4 regions of the Clostridium chromiireducens genome follow, and region 2 is predicted to be linked to each of the others. Evidence: riboswitches for the same ligand, from Rfam matches in the RefSeq annotation. Region 2 holds a riboswitch; each other region holds the start of a gene.
What was found. A riboswitch is a leader RNA that binds a small molecule or an ion and turns the genes downstream of it on or off. The one in region 2 is predicted to bind cyclic di-GMP.
Positions count from the first base shown of each region.

Region 1 (4,850 bases), on a different contig from region 2:
ATTATCTGGATATACTCAGGAAGAATTAGTGGGAACCTCCTTCTATAAATATATATATCATGAAGATATAGAATCACTAAAGAAGGCTTTTTTAAATAACGTGAAAACTAAAGATATTTCAACACAAGTTTTTAGAATCAAATGCAAAGATGATAAGTATGTTTGGGTTGAGTTATCAATGAAAGTGATGAGAAGCAATGATAATTCGATAGAGCAAATTATCTGCGTTATTAGGGATATTTCTGCGAGAAAGGAAATTGAGAATGAGCTGAGGATAAGTAATGCTAGATTTAAGGCAATTTTTGATAATGCAGGTTTAGGAATTGTTGTACGTGATAATAATGAGAAAATTATTGAAGCTAATACCGCATACTTTCATATGCTGGGGTATTCGAAGGATGAAATTAATCACTTATCAGGGATAAATAGATTCAAAGGTGATGAAGAAATTGTAGATATTTTTAATAAACTATATAATGACGAATGTACATTGTGTAAATCAGAAAATTGTTATATTGGTAAAAACAATGAAAGAATATGTGCTGAAGTTACTTCTACCCTGATACCGGGAACAGAACATGACCCTATTTTTATGATTAATATAATTAATGATATAACCGAGAGGAAAAGAATGGAGAAGAAATTAAAAGAGAGTGAAGAGCGATTTAGAGTTGCATTTGATAGTGCGGTGATAGGAATGTGCTTGGCACATATAAATGGAAAATTCTTTAGAGCAAATCAAGCTCTGTGTGATTTATTAGGATATTCTCAAGATGAGTTATTAAATATCAATTTTGAGCAAATTACACATTATGATGACAAGGAGAAAGAAATAGCTTTAGTTGAAAAGTTATTATCAGGTGAAATTCCTCATTTCATTCTTGAAAAACGTTATATTCATAAAAACGGAAAAATAATTTGGGCCATATTAGGAATTTCCATTGTATATGACGCTGGAAATAAGCCACTATATTTGGTGGGACAAATACAAGACATTACTTTAAGGAAATTTGCTGAACATGAACTTTTAAAAGCTAAAGATAAAGCAGAAAAACTTGCAACTGTGGATTTTCTAACAGGAACGTTAAATCGTAGAGCATTTGAAGAGAGATTTAATGTGGAGTTTAGCAGGGCTGAGAGAGAGAAATTAAATATGAGCATTATACTAGCGGATATAGATTTTTTTAAAAAAGTAAATGATACTTATGGACATCAAGTGGGGGATATTGCTTTGCAAAAGTTTGCTCAATGTATTGTGAATATGTGCAGACCATATGATTTTGTAGGGAGGCATGGTGGTGAAGAATTTGTAATTTGTTTACCAGAAGTAACTAGTGAACAAGCAATCATGATTGCTGAACGTATGAGAAAGGCAGTAGAAAATTTGCATATAAATTTTCAGAATAATCAAGAAAAAATTAATATTACTGCAAGTTTTGGAGTATCATCTTATAAAAAAGTAAATGGAGAAAACATTAATAATCTTATATTGAGAGCAGATAGAGCAATGTATAAAGCAAAAAACAAAGGCAGAAATAGGGTTTGTACTGAAGAGGATGATTAAAATAAATGATAAGAAGTTTTATTTTGGGGCCCCTTATAGAATTATTATACTATAAGGGGCTAGCTCTATATGCACATAATTTATTACCCTAATGATTATGTGTAAAATAGTAGGATAGAAAACTTTATTAAATTTAAAACTATAAATTGATATTACAAGAGATATTAATTTATACTATAAACATAGGAAGAAATATAAGTTAATTAAAGTATAAAAATGCGAAGCAGTTTTATAAATATTAGCTTACTAATAATATAAGTGAAGAAAGGAATTAAAGATGTACGATTATCCGTTATACAGGCCTCCTAGTGAAAGCAATAGCCTTATAATACAGGCAACGTTAGGTTGTTCACATAATAAATGTAGTTTTTGTAGTATGTATAAATCGAAGAAATTCTCTATAAAATCCTTGGAAGAAATTAAAAATGATATGAACCACTTTAGAAAGATATATGAACATGTTGAAAAGATATTTCTTGCAGATGGTGATGCTTTGATTATTCCTACTAAGGACCTAAAAGAAATACTAATGTATGCAGGTAAGTTGTTTCCTGAATGTAGTAGGATTACTCTTTATGGTTCACCTAAATCAATACTTCTTAAAACTCATCAGGAGTTAGAAGAGCTTAAGGCTTTAGGGTTATCTATGATATATATGGGAGTTGAAAGTGGAAGTGATGAGGTTTTAAAAGATATAAATAAAGGGGCAAGCAGTGAAGAACTATTAAATGCAGCAGTAATGGTTAAGAATGCAAATATTTTGCTATCAGTAACTGTTATAGCTGGAATTGGAGGAAGAAAAAATAGTAAAATTCATGCAGTTAAAACTGGCGAATTAATAAGTAATATGGCTCCAGATTATTTAGGCGTATTAAGTCTTATGGCTGAGGAAGAAACTGATTTATATAATAAAATAGTGAAAAAAGAATTTCAATTGTTAAGTGATAAAGAAATGTTAATTGAAATTAAGCTTTTAATAGAACACATCAATATTGAGGAAACAATAGTATTTAGATGCAACCATGCATCGAATTACGTTTCGCTAAGAGGAGATTTACCTTGTGACAAAGAGGCTATGATTAATCAGATTGATTATCATATAGAACATAATAAATTAAAATATGAATATGATAGACGACTTTAACTAATATAAATTTATTGGAAAAAAAGTGATATTTTTGTTGAAAAACATGGAAATAAAGTGTAAAATATACCTAATATATACATTGATAATAGCACACTTCTCGAAAGATAAGGTCGCAAAGCTATGGGTCTAAAGAAATTTATTTCAATGACTGCCAGGCTGCCAAAATGTTGTTAAATGCATTGCATACGCATTAGTTTATCTTTTTGGCGCCTATTAATTAATAGGCGCCTTCTATTTTATGGAAATAGTTTGGATATAGATATGTATATATTAACTACACTTTATAAGGAGGAAGTATTTATAATATGTACGACTATCAAGAATACAAGCTATCTAGTTAAATTATAATCTTGTTAAAATCTAAATGAAAATCATAAATTTAAAAATGAATTCGATTTATTGGGAGTAATAAAAGGAGAAGAGTTTTATGAATAATTTAGAAAAAAAACTAACAAGAGAAGAGATTAATGAAGTTAAGATACAAAGGTTAAAAAACATTGTTAAATATGTTTATGATAGTGTTCCGTTTTACAAAAATAAATTTGATATGATGGGCATAACTCCTGAAGATATTAAAACATTAGGGGATATTGAATTACTGCCATTTACAACAAAGGAAGATTTAAGGAGAAATTATCCTTATGGTATGTTTGCAGTTCCTATGAATAAAATTGTAAGAATTCATGCATCATCAGGGACAAGTGGTACGCAAACAATAGTAGGTTATACAAAAAACGATATAGATAATTGGTCAAATTTAATAGCTGATGTCTTGGGTAGATATGGTGTTACTTCAGATGATGTGGTGCAAGTGGCTTATGGATATGGTCTATTTACAGGAGGATTAGGACTTCACTATGGTATCGAGCGTGTAGGTGCATCAGTTATACCTATGTCAGGAGGAAATACTGAAAAGCAAGTACTTACTATGAAAAATTTTGGAGTTACTGTACTTGCTTGTACCCCATCATATGCTCTTCATATATATGATACTATGGTAAAAATGGGAATACACCCTGAAGAATTAAAATTAAGAATGGGGGTTTTTGGAGCAGAACCTTGGTCTAATGAAATAAGAGAAAATATCGAAAGTAAGTTTAAAATCAAGGCATATGATATATATGGATTAAGTGAAGTAATGGGGCCAGGAGTAGCAGGTGAATGTAATATGCAGGATGGTTTGCATATTAATGAAGAAGACTTTTTTCCAGAAATCATAGACCCAATTACTCAAGAAAGTGTTGAGCCTGGAGAAAAGGGAGAATTGGTTTTAACTACTTTGACAAAGGAAGGAATTCCATTGATAAGATATAGAACAAGAGACATATCATCACTTAGCTATGATAAATGTGAATGTGGATGCCTATATGTTAAGATGAACCGTATATATGGAAGAAACGATGATATGATGATTATTAGAGGAGTAAATGTATATCCAATACAGATTGAAAAAATATTACTTGGTTTTGAGGAATTATCACCGAACTATACATTAACTTTAGAGAAAAAAGGTAATCTAGATCAATTAACAATTACAGTCGAAACGAACAGAGATCTAAAGTATTACTATACACATGAATTAAATGAACTACAAAAAAATATTAAAAATAGATTGCATAATTTACTACAAGTTGGGTGTAATATAGAATTTGTTAATCCAGATACACTTGTAAAAAGTGAAGGGAAGGCTAAAAGAATATTCGATAAAAGGGAAATATGTATTTAATTAAGGATTTAATTATAAAAACAAAGATATGATTTAATAAGGATAGATTTTGTGAAAACTTGATAAAGTATTAAAGTTATTTGGAAAAATTATAAAAAGTAGATAATTAATTATTTATCTACTTTTTATAAAATCATCAATGCCAATTAATGACTATATGATAAATAATATAGTTATTTAAAACTTATATAGCAATGAGCACATGGCAACGCCAGCACCAACTGAACAAAATACTGCTTTAGCACCAGGAGTTATTGGTTTATTTTGAAGGGTTTCATGTAACGCAAATATTGGACTAGTGGTACCGGTATATGCATATTTATCACCAATGTATGCAAATTTTTCTTCATAATTATCGATATTTAATATTCTTGCTGTTTCAATTAAGAATTGCTTAGAATATTGTGATAAAA
Region 1 is NZ_QXDJ01000001.1:161,002-165,851, reverse strand. Features, by position in the region: gene D2A34_RS00700 (PAS domain S-box protein) at 1-1,564, shown strand, start outside; gene D2A34_RS00695 (radical SAM protein) at 1,842-2,708, shown strand; cyclic di-GMP riboswitch class I at 2,789-2,875, shown strand; gene D2A34_RS00690 (phenylacetate--CoA ligase family protein) at 3,139-4,437, shown strand; gene D2A34_RS00685 (ketoacyl-ACP synthase III) at 4,615-4,850, opposite strand, start outside.
Region 1: it holds a riboswitch for cyclic di-GMP, as region 2 does, so the genes downstream of both, D2A34_RS00690 (phenylacetate--CoA ligase family protein) here and D2A34_RS25160 (helix-turn-helix domain-containing protein) in region 2, are expected to answer to the same signal.

Region 2 (4,850 bases):
AATAGATTATGATATTGGCACATGCATACCTTGCAATAAGGTTTATAATTGTATATATTGATCCATAAATTTATTATAAAGTACTAATATATACTTTTAATATAAAATAAAAAAGCTATTTCTACGTAGGTGTAGTAATTCCTACTTAGAAATAGCTTTTTATATTATTATATATTTAATCAAAAGAGAATTCTAATTCATCATTATTATACTCACTTAACTCTTCAATTTTAGGGTTATTTTCCTTACCAACATTCTCATCAATATTTATAATGATTCCCCTGTCCCTGCTCCTTGATAATTTTCTTTTAGATTTATCATCTAACGCCATTTTAACTAACTTAATTGACTCAGTAGGTGTGTCACATCCACCTAGAACAACTATATTGAAATCATTGTTATAGGTAATATATGTGCTTTTATAAACTTCAAAGCATTTTGATACTTCATTTGGATCGTATCCGTCTATTTTTAAATTTATCCCTAAATAATCACAATCATATGTGTCAGGTTGAGCAAATACACTGTTTTTTATAGCCAGATCTATTGCCGTCTTTTCATCCTTTAAACCATCATAAAGCTTTAAAACAATACCAGATCCTTCAGCAGTATTTATTCTAAACGAATCCTTTTTATCAATATTTCCATCAATATGAATTCCCATTAGATTGTATGCTAAATCTAAGCTTTCAATCACTTCATTGTTTATTTCTTTATAAGTATTTCTTTTATTATTATCAACAAACTTAATATCACTAATTGAATCAATTACACCATTAATGTCATTCCAACATTCTATTGTATTCTTAAATGATAGTTGATCTTCTGTCAGGCTTGGAAGAATTGCTACTACATTAATTTTTGTAGTTGGAATAGCAGCTGAAGCTATCTGTATGAACGTCTTGATTGCGCCAGATCCCGTCCCCCCTGCCATGCTTGTAAAAACAACCATAACTTCTGTTTGAGGATACTTTCTTAATAAAGTTCCTATTGCATTTGCATTATCTTTTATCATCTCTTTTGATTTATTTCTATCTCTGCCAGATCCATCTGTCCCTGGATATAAATAAACGTTTTTATCTATATTTGCATTTTTTAATGGTTTAATATCAAATAAACTACTATTAAAAAATAATCCATTATAATTCTTATTTCTACCTAACAGACCATCAACAATGTTACCAGCACCTTGTCCTAATGCAACTAATAATATTTTGCTCTTTTCCATAATAATCCCCCTATTTAATCAATATATATCGGATTTTTTACTATTCTAAAAGATTTTTTGATTTTTTGATTTTTATATGCCTGTATTTATTGTATAATAGTTATTAGAAATATTTTATTACATTACAATTTTATACTATATTTATTAATATTTAAAGGATATTTAATATAAATAAGTAATTTAAGGTTAAAATAAGTAATATAATCGAATAAGGTAAAAACACTTTATAATCTGTCGATAATATTAATGAATGTACAATTTTAATATTACTTATTACATATTACTAACTTTATATTATAAAGTTAACTTTACATACTAAAATATATTTATTTTCGAAAGTTATTTCTTGAGTTTCATGGAAATTAGAAAATATTTATAGATAAGATGTTTTAATTATTCTATAATTAAAACATAAACAAGCTCTTTTAAAATATAATTTTTTATAACTATAAATGATACTAGCACACTTATTGAAAAGTAGGGTCGCAAAGCCATGAGTCTAAGGAAAATTTAATTTTCTATGATTGTCAGGTTGCCAAAATATAATTATAATAAGATGTTTTTTTACTTTTGTTATATTTAGGTGACTATTATTATATAGTCACCTTTATTTTTTGAAAACTTATTGAACGCAACTAATCTTATAGTTAATTGCCTACAATATTCTCAAATACTCTATTTCAAAAAACTATTTGTATTTAAAAATAATTTATATAAATTTTCTCTTATACTTTTACTTTCCAATATACATCAGAATAACTTAACTGCGATAATTAATACTTTACTTTAACCTAAAAGAGGGGGTTTAAAATATTATGGATTATGAAGATAAATATATGCATATTCCTGATAAGTTAACTGTAAAAAACATAAAAAGGGGGGATATATTACATTATTCAATTAATCAAGTAGCCAGTTTATTAGGGGAAGAAGATAGTAGTATACGGTATTATACTAATGTTTTTGATAACATTCTAAAAATTGAAATTTTAAATAAAGAGTTTAGATATACCAATAGTGATATAGATAAACTTGAGTTTTTAATTAACTTGAAAAATAAAGGAATGACTGTTAAGGAGATTCAAAAATACTGTGAATCACTACCATTGAACCTGGAAGAATTAGTTGAAGTTAAAGAAAGTAATTCCTTATCTGTTAAAGAAATAATATCAACGATAATTGATCTTGAAAATAAAGAGATTAGTAGTTTAAAGGAAACTTTATCAAACAAGATTAAAGAAGATAATGAATTACGCATTAAAAAAATTGTTGACCTCGCATCGGAACAAAATGATCAATTAAAACTATTTAAGGAAGATATGTTAAAAGAAATAAAAGAATACATTGACTATAAATTTGAGAAAGCTTATGAAGAAAAAAATAACCTATATAATGAGCTATCTCTAAAAATAGATAATTTAATTTCAGAGAAACTTTCCTTAGAAGATATTCTAAAATTACAATTTGATAAGTTTAATGAAGCTTCTAATTCTAGGGATATAAATTTAATTGATGAAATTAGAAGATTCAAAAATGTTATAGAGCGCGCTTATTATGTCCAACAGGAAATGGATACTACTAAAGAGAAATTAAGTTTTATGGGTAGGCTGTTTGGGCTTAGATAATTTATTAATAAAATAAGAACAAGTTAAAATCATTATTCTAACTTGTTCTTATTTTGTTATATTCTTACTTTATTATCTTTGGGATTATTAAAATAAACTCTGATCCACTACCATACTCTGAGTTAACTTTCAGTTTTATCCCAAAATTTTTCGAAATTGATTTCAATAAACTTAATCCAATTCCAGTACCACCAATATTTTCTCCTCTAACAGCTTCACTTCTATAAAATCTATCAAATATACGAGATTGTTCTTCTTCCTTAATTCCTATTCCATTATCTTTTACCGATATCTTAACATATTTGTTCATATCCTCTACACTTAATATTATCTCACCATTTTCATTAGTATATTTAAATGCATTTTCAATTAAAATTACTATTGATCTTTTTACCTTATCATAATCCCATTGAACAGATATATTTTCTTCTAATCCATTTACTTTAAAGGTCTTTTCCTTAATCTCCGCTAAATCCAAATAAAATTCACTTAAATCATCAATAAAATCATTTAGTTTAAAACTCGTGATATTAACAGCTAAATCTAAATCTTCTTTTGACAATAGTAATAAATCACTGTTTAGTTTTTCTAGTCCTCTTACCTCCGTCATCATCTTAGAAATATGTTCAAAGTGATTATCTATAGTATCTCCCCATGAATGAGCTAATAGTTCCAGTTTTCCTTTAATTACAGCCAATGGAGTTCTCATTTCATGAGATGCATCTTGAACGAAATAAACCTGTTTCTCATAAGCTTCCCTAATTGGCTTTATTACTTTAGAAGCTAGATATGCTGAAAGTAATGTTGCTAGTATAATAAGTATAATTAAACTTGCTATAATAGAATTTCTTAATCTGCTTAATGAACGTTCTTCAGCATCAATATTAGCAAGAACTTGTATTTTATATTCGCCATTATTAACTACTATACCCCTGAAACTATACCCACCACTTGTAATTGTAACTATCTCATCCTCTGCACTTAATGGAATCACTGGTAAATTCTCTTCACTAAAGTATAAATTTTTACTCATGGCTTCAAAAGTATTATTTTTATATATAATAACAATTAAATTGGGAGGGATATGTGCTGGTTTTCCATCTAATCTTCCACTAAAACCTTCAGGTTTATTTTGTTGTTGCAATGATTTATCCTTAAATTTATCGCCTAATCCATTTTCTCTTGTAATAACATCATTTTTGTTTAGACCCTGTTCATAACTAAAATCCGATTCCTGTTGAAGAAAGAATTTTTTTTGTTCTATAAGTTGGTGATCTATATTATCTAAAACCGTTGATGAGTATAATATTTGAGTTATTATTGCAAATACAATTAAGCATGTAAATACTACAATTGTACTTGTAGCTATAATTTTTTTCTTTGTTGATAAAAATATATCCTTTTTCATGTTTTAATCCTCTATACTTTCGTCTAGTAAATATCCCATCCCTCTCTTAGTTATAAGATACTTACCATACCCGAATGCGGATAGTTGTTTTCTTAACCTACTTATATAGACCTCGATAATTTCAGTTGCTGCATCACTATTGTATCCACACACATTATCAAATATTTGTTCCTTAAATAATAATACACCTTTATTTATTACCATATACTCAATAAGTCTGTATAATTTCTCATTTAATTCTAGCTCTTTGTTATTTATAAACACTTTTTTTACCTTCATATCTATTTCCATGTTCTTAAATTCAAGGATATTAGGCTTTTTAACTTTTCCCATGCTTTTTAAAATTGAATTAATACGAGCTTTTAATTCTTCCATAAAGAACGGCTTAGTTAGATAATCATTAGCCCCCAAATTAAAAGCCTTAAGTTTATCTCCAAGCTCTTCCTTAGCTGTTAATATGATCACTCCAGTATTTAAACAATTTTTAGAGATGTGCTTTAAAACACCCATTCCACTTACTTCTGGTAACATAAGATCTAAAATTACAATATCATAATCATATGCTCCCAGATATTCAATTGCATCTGAG
Region 2 is NZ_QXDJ01000010.1:44,694-49,543, reverse strand. Features, by position in the region: gene D2A34_RS25165 (FtsZ/tubulin family protein) at 176-1,228, opposite strand; cyclic di-GMP riboswitch class I at 1,679-1,768, shown strand; gene D2A34_RS25160 (helix-turn-helix domain-containing protein) at 2,044-2,853, shown strand; gene D2A34_RS25155 (sensor histidine kinase) at 2,918-4,261, opposite strand; gene D2A34_RS25150 (response regulator transcription factor) at 4,265-4,850, opposite strand, start outside.

Region 3 (4,850 bases), on a different contig from region 2:
ATCTGATTCTAGTGTAAGTGGTGACAATACAAAGTCAATAAAAACTGCTATAGGAACTATGGATGGTGAAAGCATGGATATACCATTTTTTAATGTGAGTGCATCAAATTTAGGTGTTGGCAGCCTGGATATAAGTGATATTAAATCATCTCTTGAATCTGTAGATAAAGCTATTGAAATGGTTAGCAAAGTTAGAGTTAGATATGGTTCGATTCAAAATAGATTAGAGGGAACAGCTGATTATTTAAGTAGCAAAGATATCTCCATTCAAACATCTCAAAGTAGAATTGGAGATGCTGATGTTGCAGAAGAAATGATGAATTATTCAAAAAGTCAATTGTTGGTTAATTCATCAATTGGATTATTAGCGCAAAGCAATAATTTTCCTAAAGATTGTTTGAATATTCTAGCTAATGTTAAATAAGACAGAGTAATATTATATTTTAAGAAATAAACTAATAGTAGTTTTATAGAATTTACTATTAGTTTATTTTATTGCCCTGACTTATCAAGTAAAACTTGATTTTGGAGTGGGGTGATCCACATCTAAATCTTAGTTGAACTTTATACCCTCAAGGGGTATCCATTCTAGGGTCCGTGCCACTGTTCTCTTCACATTGAAGAGAATGGGAGAGTCAATGTGGCTAAACATTAGATAAATATTTATGAGATATATATGTATATTAAGTTATAATTATACGAATTTTATCGAAAATATAAAAATAATTGTGGTAAAAATTTACTAAATGCCTTATAATAAAATGAATGAATTATGAACTATAAATTATAAATGATACTAGCACACTTATTGAAAAGTAAGGCCGCAAAGCTATGAGTCTAAGGGAAAGCTTATTTCCTATGATTGTCAGGTTGCCAAAGTATAATTATTATGATAAATTTTATATTTATTAAGTTTTTCTGTATTTTGGTGACTATGTATTAATAGTCATTTTTTATTTTAAAAAGATGACGTGCCTTTAATATTTTATTTATGTGCATACAGGAAATAAAGTTTAGGAATATGTTGTCATGTCATATTTGATAGAATCAAGGAATAAAATTACAAACGATGTATAAATAACATATAATAGTAAATAGTTTGGAGAGGATTTGAAAAAAAATTATAGATAAAATGTCTTAATTATTTTATAATTAAATTATTAATGAGTTATTTGTAAAATAATTAAATTATAATATAACTTCTAAACAAATAATTGAGGTTATGATTTTGGATATAAGGTTAATGTCTTAGTTAGAGTTTTAAAATTTTATTATATTAAATGAGAATAAATAAGGATGTGAATTTATGAGTATACAATCTATTAATTTTGATTCTACATATGATTTGATTAAATCAGGAATTAAAGCATCAAATATTAGAGCTAAGACAATTGCTAATAACATGGCAAATGTTAATACTAAGGATTATAAGAGATTTAATGTTGTGTTTGAAGAAAATTTAAAGAATGAAAATTCCTCAGCGTTAGAATTAAAAAGGACAAACCCCCTACATTTTTCTAGCACAAATTCAGAAAATGAAAATATATCAATTGAGCAAGATAAAAGCACTAGTATGAGAAGTGATGGGAACAATGTTGATTTAGATATAGAAAAAGTAAATCAAGCGGCGAATACTCTTAAATATAATGCGCTAATAACAGAGATTAATAGTAAGTTTAATAATTTAAAAACTGTTATGAAGTAAACGTACAGGGATTAAACCATAAAGATTTTCAAAATTGATAAGTTAAAGAGACAGTTAAGTAGTTCTATCAGATATACGAGGAGGGATATAAATGAACGCATTTAGTTCGATGCAGATAAGTGCAACAGGGCTTTCAGCAGAAAGGCTAAGAATGGATACGATAACCGCAAACATGGCGAATGCAAGTACTACAAGAAGTGCTGACGGAAGCGGCCCATATGTGAGAAAGGTAGCTGTATTCCAAGAGGCACTTGACGCGAATAAAGAAATGGCCGGAGTAAAAGCAGTAAAGATTGAAAAGGATTCATCACCTTTAAGAAAAATATACGACCCAACTCATCCTGATGCAGATGCAAATGGATATGTTACTATGCCTAATGTAAATGTATTAAATGAAATGGCGGATATGATGGTAGCAACAAGATCTTATGAAGCTAATGTAGATACATTTAATGCTTTAAAAGGTATGTTTTCGAAGGCATTAGAAATTGGGAAATAGGAGTGATTTATAAATGAGAATAGAAGATAGATTTGCACAAAACGAGATTTTATTTAATAAAAAGTTTGAAAATATAAATGATAATAAAGCTAAAAGTGAAAATATGAGCGCCGTTAGTTTTGGAGATGTTCTAAAAAAGACTATAGATGATACCAATGATAAAATGGTAAATGCTGATACGACTTCAACGAAATTTATTAGGGGAGAGGATGTAAGTATCGATGAAGTAATGGTTAAGAACCAAGAAGCTAGTTTGAGTTTACAATTTTTGGCTCAAACTAGAGATAAGTTATTGGAGGGATATAACCAATTATCAAAGATGCAATTGTAGTAAGGTGAGGAGAGCTAAATAATGAAAAAACTTTTAGAAAAAGTTAAGGGGCTTTTGGAAAAGTTTAAATCCCAAAGTAAGAAAATAAAGATTGTTGTTATAATTGCAGTTTTAACAGTTATTATCGCAATAATAAGTTCATTTTTTTATTCATCTTCTAATAAATATCAGGTATTATTCTCTAACCTTGATCCTACAGATGCTCAAACGGTAGTAAATACTTTAAATGAAAAGAAAGTTGATACAAAGATCGATAGTGCAAATAATACAATTTGGGTTTCAAAAGATCAGGTAGATGCATTAAGATTAGAATTGGCACCAACTTTGACATCTGGAAGTAAGGGTTATGAACTTATGGATAATGCTAGTTCATTTGGAATGACAGATGAGGAATTTAAGATAAAAAAGGTTAGAATGCAGCAAGGTGAATTAGAGAAAACTATAAAAAGTTTTCCGCAAGTGGAAGATGCAAGAGTACATATAACTGAAGCTCAAGATTCTGTTTTTGTTAAGGACAAGGAGCCAGGTAAAGCCTCGGTTTATTTAAAGATAAAAAAGGGCGCAACACTTAATGAAGAGCAAGTTAAATCAATAGTTGCATTGGTGTCAGGTGCTACGCAGAATATTCCAAAAGAAAATATTGATGTAGTAGATGACAATATGAAATTACTTACAAAAGACATTAATTCTAGTGAGACGGATAAAGTAAGTTCAGAAGAAATTGCAAAACAACAAGATGCAGAAAAAGTATATGAAGATAAATTAAAAAAAGAAATAGTAAATTTATTAGAGCCAGTTGTAGGTAAAGGTAAAGTAAGGGCAACTGTTAATGTGGATTTGGATTTTGATTCGAAGCAAAAGACACAAACAGTGGTAGATCCGAATAAAGTAATTGTAAGTCAAGAAAATTCGAAAGAATCAAATAATTCAACAACAGGAACAAATAGCCAAAGTCCTGTAGATAATAATATGAGTAATCAGGCAACGGCAAATAACAATAATAATTCGGTTTCAACTAAAGAAGATCAAAAGACGAATTATGAAGTTGGTAAAAGCGAGTCAAAGGTCATAAGTGCACCAGGGGAAGTAAAAAGACTTACAGCTTCAGTTGTAGTTGATGGAAGCTTGGATGATGCAACTAAACAAACCCTTGAAAACGCGATTGGAAATGCAATTGGTTTAAACAAGCTTAGAGGAGATGAAGTTTCGTTACTTGGAATGGCGTTTGATACAACTGAGCAACAAGCAGCTAAAGCAGAAATAGATTCCATGAATGCAGATGCAGCTACAGCAAGCAAAAATCAAATGATAATAATTGGAAGTATTCTGGGAGTATTACTACTCGGAATAATTATATTCTTAATAACTAGAAGAAGAAGGAAGAAGAAGGTTGAGAATGAACAATTATTAAATACATTAATTGACGATAGTATAATACCAAAAGAGCCAGAGAATTTTGACCCAATAGAATTTGAAGTTAAGACTCAAAAGTCTCATTTAGAAGAAGAAATTAAGAAATATGCAAAAGAAAAACCAGAACAAGTTGTAGAAATAATTAAGTCATGGTTGACTGAAAATGAGAGGTGATAGCTATGGCAAAAGAACACCAACAATTAACAGGAGTTCATAAGGCGGCAATTTTATTTATAACCCTTGGACCAGAAGTTTCATCAGGTATATTAAAAAGATTACCTGAAGCTGAAATTCAAAAGATAACTTATGAAATTGCTAATATTACTTCTGTTACACCAGAGCAAAGAGAAGAAATATTAAATGAGTTTTTACAAATAAATAAAGCTAGAGATTATATAATTGAAGGTGGAATGGACTATGCTAAGGTATTATTATCAAAGGCATTAGGAAGTCAAAGAGCGGGGGAGATATTGGAAAAGGTATCAGAAGCTACAGCTCAATACAGACCGTTTTCAATTGCTAGAAAAGCAGATTCTCATCAATTGTTAAATGTAATTATATCAGAGCAGCCACAAACTATAGCTTTAATTTTATGTTATCTTCAACCAGATAAAGCGGCTCAAGTTATGGCAGAATTGCCAGAAGAAACACAGAGTGAAGTTGCATATAGAATTGCGACCATGAATAATACATCTCCTATGGTAATTAAAGAAATAGAAGCTGTATTAGAAAATAAGTTATCTTCAGTAGTAAGAACAGAGATGACAAGTTTAGGTGGAGTGGAAACATTAGTTAGTATACTAAATGCTGTTGATAGAACTACTGAAAAGAACATTACTGAAGGTTTAGAGAGAGAAGATGCAGAACTTGCTGATAAAGTTAAGAGTTCGATGTTTGTATTT
Region 3 is NZ_QXDJ01000001.1:494,157-499,006, reverse strand. Features, by position in the region: gene D2A34_RS02070 (flagellin) at 1-424, shown strand, start outside; cyclic di-GMP riboswitch class I at 789-878, shown strand; gene flgB (flagellar basal body rod protein FlgB) at 1,307-1,705, shown strand; gene flgC (flagellar basal body rod protein FlgC) at 1,797-2,204, shown strand; gene fliE (flagellar hook-basal body complex protein FliE) at 2,218-2,535, shown strand; gene fliF (flagellar basal-body MS-ring/collar protein FliF) at 2,557-4,122, shown strand; gene fliG (flagellar motor switch protein FliG) at 4,128-4,850, shown strand, end outside.
Region 3: it holds a riboswitch for cyclic di-GMP, as region 2 does, so the genes downstream of both, flgB (flagellar basal body rod protein FlgB) here and D2A34_RS25160 (helix-turn-helix domain-containing protein) in region 2, are expected to answer to the same signal.

Region 4 (4,850 bases), on a different contig from region 2:
TTTAAATTCTTTTGTATATAATATTTAATTAGTATTCACTGAAGCTTAATCATTATAAATAACGAAATCAATATTAGAATTGTGCATAAATCAAATCTCTATTATTGACGTTTTGATTTACGCGCATATTCTTATCATTTTCATTTCCACTTTTTCTTTCACCGGTATACGCTTTATATTTAGTGAGATAAAATCCAAAAAAGTCTTCGATGATTTCAGTTAATATAAAACACGTAAAAAAACAGTAGTTATATCCCCCTATACTACTGTCTTTAAAAATCTTTATTTAATTTTCTCATCTTTTCTTATTTAATCCTCTCCTCTTTTCTCCTCTAATAAATCGCCTTTATTTCATGATCCAATTCAATTAATTTCTTCTATAGCTAATAGTCTTGGCTCATTGTCTTTTTGAACCTTTATGTATACCTTAGCCATTTCCATTTGTAAATTTTCTATTACTGATCTAACTTTACATATAAAGTAATATTCCTCAACACCATTAGTGACTACTGCTACTGGATTAAAGTTCCATCCATTTATACCGTCTAGTGCTTTTCTTAGTATTTGTTTATCCTCAATTGAAACCGAATCTTTTATTTCTAACCTATCATTTTCTTTTTCCATAATATCAACTCTCCTTACTAAAGAATATATTATTACTAATTCTTGACAATTTATTGTCAAAAATACAAACTCTCTTTTAATATATTATTAAGAAAAAATAAAGGTTACAGATTTAGTTCTGAACCTTTAAAGATTAACTTTAGCTTCGAGAAATTAATAAAATTAGAATAAATTTTCTTAAAGTTGTCAATCATTATAATGATGACATGATAACCAAACAAAGAGATAGTATTTATTGCACTTTCCCAAATACTATCTCTTTCCTTATATAATTATTTCATGCTCCCAGCTCTTCACATATACTCTGTCTTTTAATTTATCGATTTTATAAGAATACCTTACTCGAAATCCACTATTTAAAATAACTTATGTTCATATTTTAATTACAGAATAATATATAAATGTATAAATCAAAATAGTAAATACTACAACTAACGCTAAATACTTTAGGATACTTAAAACTTTTAACATATCTCTTACTCCTTTCATATACACATTATTGTAATATCATTCTAATTCTTATGCAATGATACTTAGTAAAATATATGTTGATTCCCCATCTACATAATTCGTATAAAATTATTTTTTTATGAATTAAATAAATTAATAATACTATGTACGTAATGTTTCATCTGTCCATTTTACTGATTCTAAATATGCACCCGCAAGTTTGTTTATATCAATTTGCATCTCTTCTGCGCAAATTGTAACCTTTTCCCATTGACCCCTCTCATAATAAATAGCTAGCTTTAGTATTTTATTTAACGAGTTTGCCTCTTCAATTAGACCTTCTTTGATCTCATCAGATAGAAATAATTCCTTTAGAATGACTTCAATTGGACAGCCTAAAATTGCATCCATAACTGAGAATAAACCAACCATATATGCCGAATAACTTCTTTCATTATACCCACTCATATTGCTTATAGCTTCACACATTTTTGCTCTTTGAAGGGAAACTTTTAATAATTCGTTAGTATTGTTTTCCTTTAAATCATTTAATAAAACTACATATAACCATTTTACAATTTCTTTTCTTCCTAATAATGATATAGCATATTTTATAGAAGTCACTTTATTTTTCATAAAAAAAGCTGATGAATTAATCAATTTAATAAGTTTATAAGATATCCCTACGTCTTTCATTATTAAATCTTCTAAATGATTAAACTCAAAGTCTTCTTTATTTATTAACTTTAAAATCTTCAATGCTGTATCTTTGTTAGTCGGAATATCTTTTGTTGATAACACTATCGGCTTACTAAAATAATATCCTTGAAAGTACGAGTATCCTAACCCTAAAGCTTCATCATACTCTTCTTTATTTTCAACTTTTTCAGCCAAAAACTTTATCTTATTATTTACCTTTTTTAATTCCAATATCTTCTTTCTTTCATATCCCTTTGTAATTTTAAAATCTATTTTTATAATATCAGCCATTTCTATTAGTTTCATATATTTTTTATCAAATACGAAATCATCTAAGGCTAGTGTAAATCCTTTATTCTTAAGCTTTTTGCATGCGTTTATAACCTCATCAGTCGGCTCTATATTTTCTAAAATTTCAATCACAACATAATCACTTGGAAGTATGGTTGCTATTTCTTCTTTTATTAATTCTTCAGTAAAATTTATAAATGCCTTCCTATTGTCAGTTACACTCTTAAAATCGAAAGCATAAAATGAATTCGCTATAACATTTCGTGTTGCCTCATCCCCATTGGTATTATCATAAAAATTATTCTGCCCATTTCTAAATAAAAGCTCATATGCAACCACTTCATTACTACAATTAAATATAGGTTGCCTTGCCACAAAAATATCCATGTATACTCCTCCTATTCTAGTAATTTTTTATCATTCATACATTTTTTTATAAACGTTCTTTTACAAATATAAAAAGCCAACTAAAACTAATCATTTTGTTAATCAGTTTTAATTGGCCGGTTGCACAACTAGCTCCAAATTCTTAATATGCCCAAATAAACGAATTCTTCACAGCTTCCAATTGTAATATAATACATATTAATGTAATTTTATCATTAATAATAATTATAATCAATAATTATTATTACTTGTAATCTTTTACTCAATAAATAATACAATTTTATTCATTTAACCAACTATTAGATTGGTAGTAGTTATTCTTAACAGTTAAATAAAAAGATGCCGTTGTTACATTCATGTATGGAACCACCCATAATAAACCTATACCTAATGTAATAATCCCTAATATTATCCACCCTAAAAAACTAAGTAAAAGCACAAAATATTTGAATTTATATCCTTTCATCATTCCAGCACTTTCTTTTAGACATTGAATAACAGACTTACTATTATCATCAGCTAATATATAATAAGATTGTGAAAACATATAACTAAATATAATACCCGGTATTATTAATAAAATAGTCCCGATCAATATTATTATTCCTAACAAAAAAAATAATCCTATTGCTTTTAATATAACTCTAAATCCTGAAAATATATCTGCGAATTCTGGATCTCTATCCTCATAAGCATAATTTAATGAAAATCTACACATCCCAATACTCATTACAGTACTAACTATCATTGATATTATAGCTAAAACGATAGCTAATGCATTATTATTATCCTCAAAAATCCTTGTAATAAAATTAAATAACATTTGTATTAAAAACACAGCTATAATTGCACCAATAGCTATTCCCCATCTTCCTTTTAGCTGATTCCTAGCATGTCTTTTCAATTCTGCTCTATTAATCATTAAATTCCCTCCTCAATTTCATATTCCCATTTAAGTAATTGTATTTAATATAATACCATATTTTCTATAAAACTTCAATTTTTGGTATTATATCGTAAATTTTATATTAATTTATATCTCACTAAGAATAATTATTCAAGTCAAAAAAATAAGGTAAATAAAGTATCTCTACTTAATCTACCTTTAAAAGTAACTACGCTTGTATGAATCTTTCATAATTCTCCATTTTATCCTCTCTGTTATCTTTCTTTATCCAGATGTTATATTCTAAGATAACTTTTTCGATAGTTTTAAGCTCAATCTTTGCGTCTTTTTTTCTTTTCACTTCTGCATACATGTTTATTTTCATTATATTTCCCATTAAGTCATCCCCCCTTTACCTATATAATATTATTAATTTCTTATGATTTTTCTGATGAATTAATTAATTTTTTCTTAAATTTGTAAACAATATCATTATAACATTCAAAAGATTAATCTTTTGGGGCAAATAACTGATAACGATTACTCCTATAATAAATATATTAACATTAATTTATGTCATTTATTTGTCAACTATAAACGTTTTCTTCATTCAGAGCCACAAAAATTTTCGTCCATTTCACTTGGTTCTCCAAATCCTCTGAAGTATTATGTGTTTTAAAACTTATTAATACATCTTTTGAATGTGCTTTTATAGTTTTTCATACCACAATTCCAAACTATAAAAGCAATTATAACCATTGAATGAAATCAAAAATATTTAAATTAATCTAAATATGAAGTAATAAGTGTAAAACCTGCAACTCAGTATGAGTAATTATTTTGACTTTGGATAATCAATATTATCAAAGCTTCCAATAACAAAATAAGAAGCTTGTGCTTGAACAAGCAGCTCCTGGCTCTCATCAAAAATTTTGCATACAGCTCTCATTATATTATTTCCATCACTAATCACTTCTCCAACAGCTGTAATTATATTTCCTTCACGTACATTTTTTATATAACTTATACTCAAATCTGTAGTTACTATACGTTTTCCTAAAGTTACACATGAAACTCCCATTACCACGTCTGCAATTGAAGCCAATGTGCCCCCATGTACATAACCATATATATTACAATATTTATCAATAATTTTTGTTTTATATTTAACCTTTCCCTCCGAAATTTCATCAATTTGAAGATTAAGAAAATTCTCTAGTATTGATGTCTGATATGTTTCTTTCAAATAGTTTTCTAACCATAAAAGATGATGTTTAGTCATTATAACACCTCCTGTAACTCTCTAGCATTTCGCATGAGTAATTTCTTATTTTCATCGATTGCTAATATTATATATATTTTAATATTGTATTTTTTAGCGTATCAATATCAAATGGTTTAGATATATAATCGTCCATTCCTATTTCGATACATCTTTCCTTATCTCCATTCATAGAATAAGCTGTCATAGCAATAATATAAATATGCACCATTGTTTTTATCTCATTTGCCC
Region 4 is NZ_QXDJ01000002.1:1,281,400-1,286,249, reverse strand. Features, by position in the region: gene D2A34_RS11175 (cupredoxin domain-containing protein) at 364-624, opposite strand; gene D2A34_RS11170 (EAL and HDOD domain-containing protein) at 1,237-2,451, opposite strand; cyclic di-GMP riboswitch class II at 2,557-2,639, opposite strand; gene D2A34_RS11165 (DUF975 family protein) at 2,732-3,373, opposite strand; gene D2A34_RS26680 (hypothetical protein) at 3,567-3,734, opposite strand; gene D2A34_RS11160 (PaaI family thioesterase) at 4,173-4,619, opposite strand; gene D2A34_RS11155 (PAS domain S-box protein) at 4,687-4,850, opposite strand, start outside.
Region 4: it holds a riboswitch for cyclic di-GMP, as region 2 does, so the genes downstream of both, D2A34_RS11170 (EAL and HDOD domain-containing protein) here and D2A34_RS25160 (helix-turn-helix domain-containing protein) in region 2, are expected to answer to the same signal.